Regions from separate parts of the Paenibacillus sp. FSL H8-0259 genome, predicted to be linked through region 2. Evidence: predicted binding sites of a transcription regulator. Region 2 holds the regulator's gene; the other holds the start of a gene.

Region 1 (6,889 bases), 900 kb from region 2:
GCTTTGACAAGTCTTGTAAGTAAGGAAGAACTCGAGAATCAATAAATGGTACACGTCTTACCGAAAGCCCTTAGGGGCTTTTTTTCATATTATTTATGTAAGGGGAGATACACAGATGCAGATCCAAGGCAGTGAGGTAACATTAGTGGAGCCTACAGAAGCTCTCAGAGAGCCCTATCTGGCATTTTATGAAGAGTGGAAGGCCAGCGGAGAATCATTCGTTCCCTGGGTAGTCGAGATCGATCCTGCTGACTTTGCCGGGATGCTTCAGTCTCTGCGTGAGCATGCCGGCGGTGTGAATATCAAAGACGGATGGGTGAGCAGTTCAACCTTCTGGCTGGTGACAACGGATCAGCGGGTGGTGGCTGCCGTGAACATCAGACACCGGCTGACGGAAGCGTTACTCCGTACAGGCGGGCATATCGGCTATGGCGTGGTCCCTTCGGAGCGCAAACAGGGGTATGCCAGTGAACTTCTGAAGCAGGCCCTCGTGAAAGCTGCTGAACTGGGTATAGAGAAGGCACTCGTGGTCTGCGACGCCGTCAATACAGCATCGGAACGGACGATCCGCAAGAATGGCGGAGTAGAGGATAGCGAATATATTGAGGAGGACGGAAATGTCATCCGGCGTTTCTGGATAGAGACGGAATAAATTATTAAATAACGTACATAGGATATGCAACTTTTGCCATGCTGGTCCGTCTAGAGGGTACCAACAACTTAAAGAAACGAAAGGGGATGGCAAGCATGATGAAATTTGGCAAATCAATCGGAGCAGTGCTGCTGGCAGGAAGCTTGATTATAGGAGGAATGGGGCTGAGCGGGGTGCTAAAAGGTCCTGAAAAGGCTTACGCTGCCGATGAGGTGCAGAAGAATATTGTGAACGTAGTCGGTAAAGGTGAACTTGCGATCAAACCGGATATCGTCTATCTCTCCATCGGGGTAACTACCACGGCTGATACTGCACAAGAGGCGCAGAAGGGTACCGCGGCAAAGATTGCGAAGCTGACTGCATTATTCAAAACAACCTGGGGAATTGCGGACAAGGATATTCAGAGCACGCAGTTCTATGTACAGCCTAATTACATCTATAGCGAAAAGGAAGGCCAGCAGGTTAAAGGCTATAATGCCCAGCATACGCTGAAGATTTCCTACCGTGATCTGACTAAGGTCGGACAATTGCTGGATGCAGCATCGACGGCAGGCGCGAACAATATCGGCAATGCAAGCTTTGCGATCGAAGATCCATCAGCCTTTGAAGCACAGGTTATCGAAAAAGCAATGCAGAATGCAGATGTAAAAGCGGCAGCGATTGCTAAAGCGGCGAAACGCGGACTCGGGCAGGTGGTAACGGTCATTCAGAACGACGACGGGAATAACCCGGTTGTCTTCGTTGAACAGGCCGCCATGTCCAAAGCAGCGAATGATTCAGCTGCCGGAAGCTCCGTTGAACCCGGAGAAGTTAAAGTAACCACTCAGCTGAGCGTAACCTATGAATTGAAATAAAGTGACCGCGAAGAGGCGCTTGCTCTGCTGTTTATGGCAGGGCGGCGCCTTTTTTAGGAGAAATTTTCGTTGAAATCTCTCAAATTGTTTAAATAAATGTAATAAGGTTGATAGAAAGACTCTTCAATCCTTAAGAAACTGTAAAGCGCATTGTAACATCCGCCGACCTTCTTATCCCTATAATAGGAAGAGTGAAGCTGAGGGAACACATCACGTCATAATACATCGCACCAGCGGAAGGGGAAGAACAACAATGAAAATGAATGATACTTCGAAGAAATACGCCCGTAAATGGGGCGCAGGAATGATTGCAGCGGGAATGCTGCTCGGTGGAGCCGCAATACCGGCAGGTATAACTCAGGCAGCTCCAGCAGCTGCTCAGGTGAAGGCTGCATCCTCCCCAGTAGTACTGAAGGTAAACGGCAAGATTGCAGCGCAGAAGGGGCTTTTCCAGGACGGAAAGGTATGGATTCCGGTAACGTTTATGCGCGATGCGCTGGGGATGCCGCTATCTTATGATAAAGCAGAGAAGACGTATACCATCGGTACAGGTACTACACAAACTAAACTGACGGTTACTGAATACTATACTACGATTAAAGTGAACAATTATTTTATCGGCGAATATGAAGTGAAGAATATGGATAACCGCTTCTATGTTTCGTTTGACCTGCTCAGCGATTACTTAGGCTACAAGGGTGACTGGAGTGCCGCTACGGGACGGCTCAATGTGATGAAGAGAACGCAAAATGCGGTAACTATAAAGACTGAGAGCTATGTTAAGGACCATAAAGATGCACCAATCAAGCTGGATTATCCACAGGTCAGCGGTCTTGCAAGTAGCGAGGCTGAGAAGGCAATCAATGATACAATCAAACAGACGATTCAGAAATACGCGGCTTACGCCGAAGATCAAATCTCCCTTAAATCCGAGGACGACCGTCCGTATGAATTCGAAGGCGGTTATGTGGTCACTTATAATCAGGACGGCGTGCTCAGTCTGATCACGAATCAATACGGATATACCGGCGGTGCACATGGATCGACTATCCGCAATGCCTTTACCTTCTCACTTAAAGACGGTAAACGCCTGCTGCTGGGGGATTTGTTCAAGGCTAATCCTAACTACAAGAAACAGCTGAATGCCAAGGTATCTACTGAAATCAAAGCAAACGGAGGTTATCTGGGAGGATTCACAGGCCTGAATACAGAGAAATACTTCTATCTGAAAGAGGGCAAAGCCGTGCTCTTCTTCCAGCAATATGAGTATACTGCATACGCTACAGGCTTCCCGGAGGTAATCTTCAGCTTCAAAGAGCTGCTGCCGGACGGAAGCAGTCCGTTCGCTGCACTGAAATAATATAGTAGTTTCATATATCCTGCCCATGCGTTTCCTCCGGAGACATAAGGGCAGGATTTCTTTTGCGGGCCTATTAAGGCTGCCCTGCCGTTACCACATCCCCGAGGCAGTCATAAGCTAAAGAAAGCAAGCAGCTTATAGCGGGGAGGGAAGGATATGGTCTATCAATATACGGCCATTGGAGATTCATTAACGACCGGATTCGGGGCTCTGCCCGGGAACGGATTTGTTCCCGTCTACCGCCGGATGGCGGAAGGGCGGCTGCAGACTCCGGTGGCTTCAGCGAATCTTGGAGTGAACGGTCTGACAACAGCAGGGCTGGAGCAGCGTCTCAAGACAGATGGCGGCTTTCGTTCTGCGGTTAAGGATGCGGAGATCATCACCGTCTCTATTGGCGGCAATGATCTGATTAAGGCCGCCAAAGCCGCAGCGGGGAGGCCAGGTGAGCTGAATGGATATCTGCAAAAAGCGCTCCGGGAATGCAAACGGAATTTCAGTGATATTATGAATACTCTGGCACAGCTGAAGGCGGGTACGCGAAGTCCTTACATTATCCGGATTGTAGGTCTCTATAATCCGTATCCTCAGGTGGATGCGGCTACAGATTGGGTGCGGCAGTTCAACCGCTATGCTGCCGGCTACAGCAGTTATGTTGTGGGGTTTGCTTCCATTTATCATGAATTTGCCGGAAATGAGCGGGGGCTGCTGTTCCTGGATCATATCCATCCGAACGGCAGGGGCTACCGGGTGATTGCCGGCAAGCTGGATGCCCTGGGATATGGAACCTTGAGGTGAAACATCAGTATATATGCCAAATAAAGAGGCTGCCGTAGACCTGTAGGTCCGTGGCAGCCTCTTTATGTGTTGGTGAAGTATAGAAATTAAACGCCAGTCGGCAAGGTCTTCTCAATGACTTTATCGACAATGCCATATTCAGCTGCATCGGCAGCACTCATGAAGTAGTCGCGGTCGGTATCCTTCTCGATCTTCTCGATCGGCTGGCCCGTACGTTCGGACAGGATACGGTTCAGCTTCTCGCGCAGCTTGATGATGCGGCGGGCGCGGATTTCGATATCCGAAGCCTGACCCTGGGCACCGCCGAGCGGCTGGTGAATCATAATTTCGCTGTTCGGCAAGGCAAAGCGCTTGCCCTTGGCGCCGGCGTTCAGCAGGAAGGCTCCCATGGAAGCGGCCATCCCAACACAGATGGTGGATACATCCGGTTTAATGTACTGCATTGTATCAAATATAGCCATACCCGCCGTAATGGAACCGCCAGGGCTGTTTACATACAGGTGAATATCCTTATCCGGATCCTCGGCAGCCAGGAAGAGCATTTGTGCGATGATGGAATTGGCTACCACGTCATTAACCTCCGTTCCAAGGAAAATGATGCGGTCCTTCAGCAGGCGGGAATAGATGTCATAAGCGCGCTCACCGCGGTTGCTCTGTTCTACTACCATAGGAATATAACTCACGTGGAAAACCTCCTTGAAATTGGTGCTTCGAATGTGTTCATTTTTTACTGTTACCGTATTAACCACATGATAAACAAATTCAAACAAAAAGTCAAAGAAAGTCAAACTTAGATTCAAAAAAAAGAGCCATCAAGCGGCTCTTTGGTTAAATATAATATAAGCATTGCTAAATTATGTACAAAAGTGAAAATAATGGCGCGCCCGCCAAGAATCGAACTTGGATCTCAGGCTTCGGAGGCCTACGTCATATCCATTGGACCACGGGCGCAACAGAAATTATTATAATACACTTATTGCATAAAAGCAACGTGTAAAACCCGTTGTGCAAAAAATATTTTTCCGGCTCCCAGGCAGATGATAGCTTCCCACTTGACAGTCAGGTGATGGAGGTTTTCAGTCATGTGCTTAAGGGCGTGGTTACCTCTCACAGACCGGCAGATGTATAAGATGAAACGGGTCTGAGAATTATAGTCTCGGAACACTTGCACTCGGCGTCAGTTTTGGGTAGAATATGGGTGGGACTTAAAAAGTTAACCCGGGACATTTTGAGACCACGAACAAGGGAAAAGAGAAAGACGAAGTTGCAGGAGTGAAAGCATGCGTAATTTATTGGAAATCCAAAAGCAGCTTCTGCCTGATCTCATGGAAACCCTTAAGAGACGGTATACGATTCTACATCAGATCATGCTGTCCGATATTATTGGGCGCAGAACGCTTGCCGCCTCGCTTGATATGACCGAGCGGGTGCTGCGCGCCGAGACGGATCTTCTGAAATCGCAAGGGCTCATTGAGATCGAGAGCGTCGGCATGCGCATTAGCGAAGCCGGTCGCAGACTGCTTGACCTGCTGGAGCCGATCGCCAAGAGCCTCTTCGGCCTGGATGATCTGGAAGAGAAAATTCGTACTACGTACGGTCTCAGTAAAGTAGTTGTTGTACCTGGCGACTGCGAGACCTCGCTGTTCACCAAACGTGAACTGGGGCGTGCAGGTTCGAAGGCACTGCTCAGTGTACTGCGCAGTGACGATACGATTGCCGTCACAGGCGGATCGACCCTGGCCGAAATGGCCGATCAGTTGACCCCGCCGCTATCCCTTTCCTATAAGAACGCCTGGGTAGTTCCGGCGCGCGGAGGACTGGGAGAGAGCATGGAGATCCAAGCCAACACCATTGCTTCGACCATGGCCAAACGGATTGGTGCCAATTACCGTCTGCTGCATGTGCCTGATCTGCTCAGCGGCGATGCCTATCAGTCGCTCGCACTGGACTCCAATATTGGAGAGATTGTGCAGATTATCCGCAGATCGCGTATTATTGTGCATGGAATTGGCGATGCCATTGAAATGACTCACCGCCGCAAGCTGGACCCCGGTACAATCTCAGAGATTCAGGACGAGGGTGCGGTAGCCGAATCGTTCGGATATTATTTCAATGAGAATGGCGAGGTGGTTCATACCATGCTGACCATGGGGCTGCGCCTGGAAGACATTATCCGTACAGAAGTCGTCATCGGTATTGCCGGCGGCAAACGCAAGGCTAAGGCCATTCATGCGATGCTGCGGTTCGGCCAAGAGGATATTCTCGTGACAGACGAGGCGGCTGCTATCGAAATCGGCAAAGAAATCGACAAACAATTGCAAGAGGTCCTATAGATTCCATTTTATGGGACGCGCGCAAAGGTATTATGCATTATACTTAACCTTGTTGTCTTGACGAGCCTCACGGCTTGTCTTGAATAAATAAAACGAAATCTAGGAGGAACTATTCAATGAGTGTAAAAGTTGGTATTAACGGTTTTGGACGTATTGGACGCCTTGCATTCCGCCGTATTCAAAATGTAGAAGGTATCGAAGTGGTAGCAATCAATGACTTGACTGACGCTAAGATGCTTGCTCATTTGCTTAAATATGATACAACTCAAGGTAAATTCCAAGGCGATGTTGAAGTTCACGACGGCTTCTTCAAAGTTAACGGTAAAGATGTTAAGGTTCTGGCGAACCGCAACCCTGAAGAACTTCCTTGGGGAGAGCTTGGCGTTGATATCGTCCTGGAATGCACAGGTTTCTTCACAACTAAAGAAGCAGCTGAAAAGCACCTTAAAGGCGGAGCTAAGAAAGTAGTTATTTCCGCTCCAGCTACAGGCGACATGAAGACTGTTGTTTACAACGTTAACGATGACATCCTTGACGGTAGCGAAACAGTAATCTCCGGCGCATCTTGCACAACGAACTGTCTGGCTCCTATGGCCAAAGTTCTGAACGACAAATTCGGTATCATCGAAGGCTTGATGACTACTATCCACGCTTACACAGGTGACCAGAATACACTTGATGCTCCACACGCTAAAGGCGACTTCAGACGTGCCCGCGCTGCTGCTGAGAACATCATCCCTAACACTACCGGTGCTGCAAAAGCAATCGGCCTGGTAATTCCAGAACTTAAAGGCAAACTTGACGGTGCAGCACAACGTGTGCCTGTAGCTACGGGTTCCCTGACTGAGCTGGTTACTGTTCTGGATAAGAGCGTAACTGTTGAAGAAATCAACGC
Region 2 (6,889 bases):
ATTTCAAGCGGCAGCGTCTGTTTCACAGACGCATGTTTGGTGGCGATAGCGGAGGGGTTCCACGCGTACCCATCCCGAACACGACCGTTAAGCCCTCCAGCGCCGATGGTACTTGGACCGAAGGGTCCTGGGAGAGTAGGACGTTGCCAAGCACATGAAGCCATTGTTGAGCAATCGACAGTGGCTTTTTTGGTTTGTGCAGGGTTGTGGAAAAGCTGTGGATAAATTTCAGTAACTGCTGAAAACTTACGCACATGTGGATACAATTTCAGGAAGAAGTCTTTTCCCTGATAATGTGGATTAAAACGCATATTCAGGCGAATGAGTCAAGAGAAAACCTAAGTAATCCACTGTTTTTGTGGATAAAAAGTGAATTTTGTGGATAGATAAATATGAATCGTGGATAACTAATTTTTGCCGGAAGAAACTCTTTCCGGTTTTTTGTTTTACTGTTCAAAACCTGTGGATAACTTTTGTCCGCGGGCTATTTTTGTACCTCATTAGCTTCTGGACAATTTGCTTGATATACTCAATCTGAGCAACCATTGGACTCTATCTCTATAAATTCATTAACGGGGTGAGCAGCATGGAAATAAGGCAATTGCACGCAGATGATTTTGAAGAAGGCTTAGGCTTGTCAGAATATGCTTTTCAGTACAAGGTGATAGGAGAAGACAGGGAACGCGCCAGAGAGAAGTTCAAGCCGGAACAAATATGGGGAGTATTCGAAGGACCAAGTTTAAGTGCCAAGCTGGTACTTCTTCCACTTCAGGCATACATACAGGGCAAGCCCGTATCTATGGGCGGAATTGCGGGTGTAGCCACGTGGCCGGAGAACCGCAGGCAGGGATATGTGGCCAAGCTGTTGACCCATGCGCTGCAAACCATGAACGAAGCAGGGCAAACACTGTCTTTTCTGCACCCGTTTTTAATCCCCTTTTACCGGAAATTCGGCTGGGAGATCTATTGTGAATATAAGAAATATAACATACCTGTGGATAAATTTCCGCGGAAGGCTGAAATACAGGGCTCTGTGAAGCGCGGGGCGGCTGATATTAAAGTATTGCAACAGCTGTATGTCTCATTTGCAACCCGGTACAACGGCACACTGCAGCGTACGGAGGAATGGTGGAAGGAAAAAGTACTCGATGAAGATACACATCAGTGTGTATTTTATTCGCAGCAGGGTGAACCGGAAGGGTATGTGCTGTATAAAATAGTGAACAAAGAACTGGTCATCGATGAATTTGTCTATCTGAATGAGAAGGCCCGGCAAGGGCTGTGGACATTTCTGGCTAACCATGACTCTATGATCACCGGAGCTTCATTGAAGCTGGTTCCCTCTGATGACATTCTGCCGTATTTGCTTCCCGACCCGCGGATTGCCCAGGAGAATTATCCGTACTTCATGGCACGCATTGTCAACGCCCAAGCCTTTATAGAGAATTTGTCTTTCCATGCGCTGAGCGGTATCCGGGAGCGGCTGCTTTATATTGAAGATGAGCATGCCCCCTGGAATAACGGCCTGTGGCGGTGGACAGTAGCTGAACATGGGGAGGTATCATTTACTCAGATCCAGGGGGACAGATCAAACGCTGATCTTATATGCAGTATTGGTACACTTACCGCACTGTTGATGGGATACAGACGTCCAGTTGAAATGGCCCGGTATGGACAGTTATCCGGTACACATGAAGCTGTAGATTGGCTGGAGAAGCTGATCCCGCAGGCGCAAACGGCTTTATTTGATTTTTTCTGACAAACCTGAAGGCTCTTCCGCTTACATTAGAAGCAGGAGAGCCTAAAATACATATCCCCTTGCAATGGGATCCGTGAAGCTATTCGGAATACAATGCGGCTAAAAAGTAAAAAATAAGAGCAACCCCTTGGAATTCAGTGAGAATATGTTATAATATGAAAAAAGTCAAAGAAAGTCAAAGTCAACGCGAGCTCGACAGCAGTGTTCTTAGGATTGTAACAGTTGGAGGTCAGGCTCAGTACGAAGGCTATTGCAGCCGATTCGCACTTCAGTCCCCGGGTTAAATTCTTTAGAGCTATGTATGGACGGTGGACGTTGATACAGCACAAGCTTAACCAAGGCTTACACACTGGAGGATGAGTGATGCGTAATATCTCCGATATTATTGAACAATATCTGAAGAATATTTTGCATGAAAGTCCCGAAGGTACGGTGGAAATTCAGCGCAATGATCTGGCGGACCAGTTCTCCTGTGTGCCGTCGCAGATCAATTACGTCATCAGTACACGCTTTACTTTGGAAAAGGGATATGTAGTGGAGAGCAAACGCGGCGGTGGAGGGTATATCCGGATTCAGCGCTTCGAGCTGCCTCAGAATGTGGCACTGTATGCACATCTGAACTCCACAATAGGGAATGATATTGACCAGAATTCCGCCGAAGGACTGATTTATCAGCTGGAGGAGGCCCGTTTTCTCTCCAAGCGTGAAGCGTGTCTTATGCGGTCCGCTGTTTCCCGGGAATGCCTGACGGTTAATCTGCCGTACCGGGATGAGATTCGTGCCAAGCTAATGAAGGCCATGCTAATCTCTTTGTTAGGCAAATAATTGTCAAAATGTGAGGGAGGGACACCGCTCATGCTATGCCAGGAATGCGGGGTCAAACCGGCTACACTCCATTTCACGAAGATCGTGAACGGAGAGAAGACAGAATTTCATATTTGTGAAAGCTGTGCGCGGGAAAAAGGGGAGCTCATCCCCGGTACTGCCGGAGGATTCTCCATACACAGCTTGCTTTCCGGGCTGCTTGATCTGGAGAGCGCAGGCAAGGGCAAGTCAGAGGCCGCACAGACTGTGCAGGGGCTGCAGTGTGAGAACTGCGGTATGACCTACTCACAGTTCAGCAAGCTTGGACGGTTCGGCTGCAGCTCCTGCTACAAATATTTTGACAGCACGCTGGACCCGCTCTTCAGACGGGTACACGGAAGTACAGCCCATGTGGGTAAGCTTCCCAAACGGGCGGGTGCACAGATCATGTGTAAACGCCAAATTGATGAGCTGAAGCAGGAATTACAGCAGAGCATTATGCAGGAGGAGTTTGAAACTGCAGCCGAGCTGAGGGACAGAATCCGCAAACTTGAAAAAGAAATGCCACAAGAGTAAAGTCTTTGATATATAGGAGGGGATTCCACATGTCAAGTCTCCGGTTTACCGAACAAGCACTTAGTGACTGGATGCGCTGCGGCGGGAGTCATTCCGAGATTGTTATCAGCAGCCGAATGCGTATCGCCCGTAATCTGGAGCACCTTCCTTTCCCGCTATTGGCGTCTGCGCAGCAGTCGGAAGAGGTGCTGGAGCAGCTTGCTCCTGTATTTCAGGGAGAAGCCTCTGCGGATTTCGGCAACTTTCAGCTGCTGAGGCTGGATGAGCTCGATGAGCTGGATAAAAAAGTACTGGTGGAGAAGCATCTGATCAGTCCTAATCTGGCTGATGATTCCAAAGGCGGAGCAGTCATTCTTAATGAGGACGAGTCAGTCAGCATTATGATCAACGAGGAGGATCATCTCCGCATTCAATGCCTGTTTCCGGGTCTGCAGGTGAGAGAGGCCTGGGTCAGGGCAACAGCCATCGATGATATCTTTGAGGCTGCTGTCAATTACGCTTTTGATGACCGCAGAGGATACCTGACCAGTTGTCCCACCAATGTGGGAACCGGGCTCAGAGCCTCGGTAATGGTTCATCTGCCGGCATTGGTTATGACCCATCAGATTAACCGGATTCTATCCGCTGTTAATCAGGTCGGTCTTACCGTTAGAGGAATTTATGGTGAAGGCAGCGAAGCAGTAGGGAATATCTTTCAGATTTCCAACCAGATTACGCTCGGTCAGACCGAGAATGAGATTATTGAGAATCTCCACAGCGTAGTCACCCAGATTATAGAGCATGAGCGGAACGCACGTGAGCGCTTGCTTGTGGATTCCGCTCTGCGGATTACCGACCGCATCAAACGTTCATATGGGATTCTAGCCTACGCGGCTGTGATGGAGCTTAAAGAGTCAGCACAGCGGCTCTCCGATCTAAGGCTTGGTGTAGATTTGGGGATACTGGAAGGGCCTTCGATTTCAGTGCTTAATGAGCTGAATGTCAAGACTCAGCCGGGTTTTCTGCAAAAGCTGTTCGGCGACGAGCTTTCGTCCACCGAACGGGATATGTACCGGGCGAAGCTGCTCCGGGAAACACTGGGATCACAACATTAATTATAGATATATATTATCCGTGGAGGTGCAGGAGATATGATGTTTGGAAGATTTACGGAACGCGCACAAAAGGTGCTGGCGCTGGCGCAGGAAGAAGCCGTACGTTTGGGACACAACAACATTGGGACAGAACATATTTTGCTCGGACTGATTCGTGAAGGTGACGGCATTGCCGCCAAGGCACTGATCGGACTCGGTCTGGGTCTTGAGAAGATTCAGGATGAAGTGGAAACGCTGATTGGCAGAGGTCAGGAACAACCGACCAACATCGCTTATACTCCTCGTGCCAAAAAAGTTATCGAGCTGTCTATGGATGAAGCCCGCAAGCTTGGACATACGTACGTGGGCACAGAGCATATCCTGCTCGGACTCATCCGTGAAGGAGAGGGCGTAGCTGCCCGCGTGCTGAATAATCTCGGTATCAGCCTGAATAAAGCCCGCCAGCAGGTGCTGCAGCTTCTGGGCAGCAGTGAAGCCACTTCAAGCCATAGCGGTGCTCCGGTTAATGTCAGCACACCAACGCTGGATGGTCTGGCCCGTGACTTGACTGCCTATGCTAAGGACGGAAACCTCGACCCTGTTATCGGCCGCAGCAAGGAAATTGAACGTGTCATTCAGGTGCTCAGCCGCCGTACCAAGAATAATCCGGTACTGATCGGTGAGCCAGGGGTGGGTAAGACAGCAATTGCTGAAGGCCTGGCCCAAAAGATCATCAACAATGAAATTCCGGAAACCTTGCGCGACAAACGCGTAATGACCCTGGATATGGGTTCTGTAGTTGCCGGTACGAAATACCGCGGTGAGTTCGAGGACCGCCTCAAAAAAATCATGGATGAGATTCGCCAAGCAGGCAATATCGTGCTCTTCATCGATGAGCTGCATACGCTGATCGGAGCCGGTGGTGCGGAAGGTGCAATTGATGCCTCCAATATCCTGAAGCCCGCTCTGGCCCGTGGTGAACTGCAGTGCATCGGTGCCACAACGCTTGACGAATACCGCAAATATATTGAGAAAGACGCTGCCCTGGAACGCCGCTTCCAGCCGATTACGGTGGATCAGCCTTCTCCTGCAGAAGCTGTACAGATCCTGTTCGGTCTCCGCGACCGTTATGAGGCCCATCACCGGGTGAAGATTACGGATGAAGCTATTGTGGAAGCTGTGAAGCTGTCTGACCGCTATATCCCAGACCGGTTCCTGCCGGACAAGGCGATTGACCTCATTGATGAAGCAGGCTCCAAGGTAAGACTTAACTCTTACACGATCCCGCCGAATCTGAAGGAACTCGAAATGCGTCTGGATGATATCCGCAAGGAGAAGGATTCCGCTGTACAAAGCCAGGAATTCGAGAAGGCTGCAGCGCTGCGCGATACCGAGCAGAAGATCCGTGAAGAGCTGGACACAACGAAGAACCAGTGGAAAGAGAAGCAGGGCCGTACGGACTCCCAGGTTACACCTGAGGATATCGCACAGGTGGTTGCCAGCTGGACCGGAATTCCGGTCAGCAAGCTGAAGGAAGAAGAGACAGACCGTTTGCTGAATATGGAGTCTTTGCTGCATGAACGTGTAATCGGGCAGGATGAAGCCGTTAAGGCTGTCAGCCGGGCACTCCGCCGGGCGCGTGCGGGTCTGAAGGATCCGAAACGTCCAATGGGCTCCTTCATCTTCCTCGGTCCAACCGGGGTCGGTAAAACCGAGCTGGCACGGGCACTTGCCGAAGCCATGTTCGGTGACGAGAATGCGGTAATCCGTATCGATATGTCGGAGTACATGGAGAAGCATTCTACATCCCGTCTGGTCGGGGCGCCTCCAGGCTATGTAGGATATGAAGAAGGCGGACAGCTGACTGAGAAGGTACGCCGCAAACCGTATTCCGTGGTCCTGCTGGATGAGATTGAGAAGGCTCACCCTGAAGTATTCAATATTCTGCTGCAGGTACTGGAAGACGGCCGTCTGACCGACTCCAAAGGCCGTGTAGTCGATTTCCGCAATACCTTAATTATCCTGACCTCTAACGTAGGCGCACAAGCAATCCGTAAGAATTCGACTCTGGGCTTCACCGCGGTACAGGATGCCGGTGCCGATTACGGCAATATGAAGGGCAAGGTAATGGAAGAGCTGAAGAAGAGCTTCCGCCCTGAGTTCCTGAACCGGATCGACGAGATTATTGTCTTCCACTCTCTGGATGAGAAGCATATCGCCGAGATCGTTACCCTGATGTCCGAGGAGCTGCGCAAGCGTCTGCGTGAATATGATGTAGACTTCCTGCTTACTGACGGCGCCAAGGCGTTCCTGGCCAAAGAGGGCTATGACCCGGCCTTCGGTGCCCGCCCGCTCCGCCGGGCGATTCAGAAGCACATCGAAGACCGCCTTTCCGAAGAGCTGCTTAAGGGCAACATCAAGAAAGGTGACTCCCTCAACATTGATGAGGTGAACGGTGAGCTTGTGGTAACCAAAGTGGAAGTGCCGGCCGAGCTCTCCCTGGAGAAGGAAGAGAAGGAAGTCGAAACTGAATAATTTTCCAGCAATATGAAACAAAGCTCCCGCTCCTCCGTATAGAGGGGCGGGAGCTTTTATATGTCCGGAATGATTAATAATTCTGCCCTGAATCAGGCAGGTTAAGGAGGACGCAAACGAAAAGTAGATCTTAAGTGACCTT

Evidence for each region. Region 2 encodes CtsR, which represses protease genes until heat stress. Its sites were predicted from a motif close to ATGGTCAATAAAGGTCAAACA; they were not measured.
Region 1: the regulator CtsR is predicted to act here: its motif matches at 4,432-4,452, upstream of clpP (ATP-dependent Clp endopeptidase proteolytic subunit ClpP).

Annotation. Positions count from the first base shown of each region.
Region 1 is NZ_CP150147.1:169,130-176,018, forward strand. Features, by position in the region: gene NSU01_RS00845 (HPr family phosphocarrier protein) at 1-45, shown strand, start outside; gene NSU01_RS00850 (GNAT family N-acetyltransferase) at 116-652, shown strand; gene NSU01_RS00855 (SIMPL domain-containing protein) at 748-1,506, shown strand; gene NSU01_RS00860 (DUF4163 domain-containing protein) at 1,760-2,866, shown strand; gene NSU01_RS00865 (GDSL-type esterase/lipase family protein) at 3,023-3,661, shown strand; gene clpP (ATP-dependent Clp endopeptidase proteolytic subunit ClpP) at 3,748-4,344, opposite strand; tRNA gene NSU01_RS00875 (tRNA-Arg) at 4,538-4,612, opposite strand; gene NSU01_RS00880 (sugar-binding domain-containing protein) at 4,942-5,994, shown strand; gene gap (type I glyceraldehyde-3-phosphate dehydrogenase) at 6,111-6,889, shown strand, end outside.
Region 2 is NZ_CP150147.1:7,514,389-7,521,277, reverse strand. Features, by position in the region: rRNA gene rrf (5S ribosomal RNA) at 36-152, shown strand; gene NSU01_RS32390 (GNAT family N-acetyltransferase) at 587-1,759, shown strand; gene NSU01_RS32385 (CtsR family transcriptional regulator) at 2,123-2,584, shown strand; gene NSU01_RS32380 (UvrB/UvrC motif-containing protein) at 2,615-3,139, shown strand; gene NSU01_RS32375 (protein arginine kinase) at 3,169-4,233, shown strand; gene clpC (ATP-dependent protease ATP-binding subunit ClpC) at 4,270-6,747, shown strand.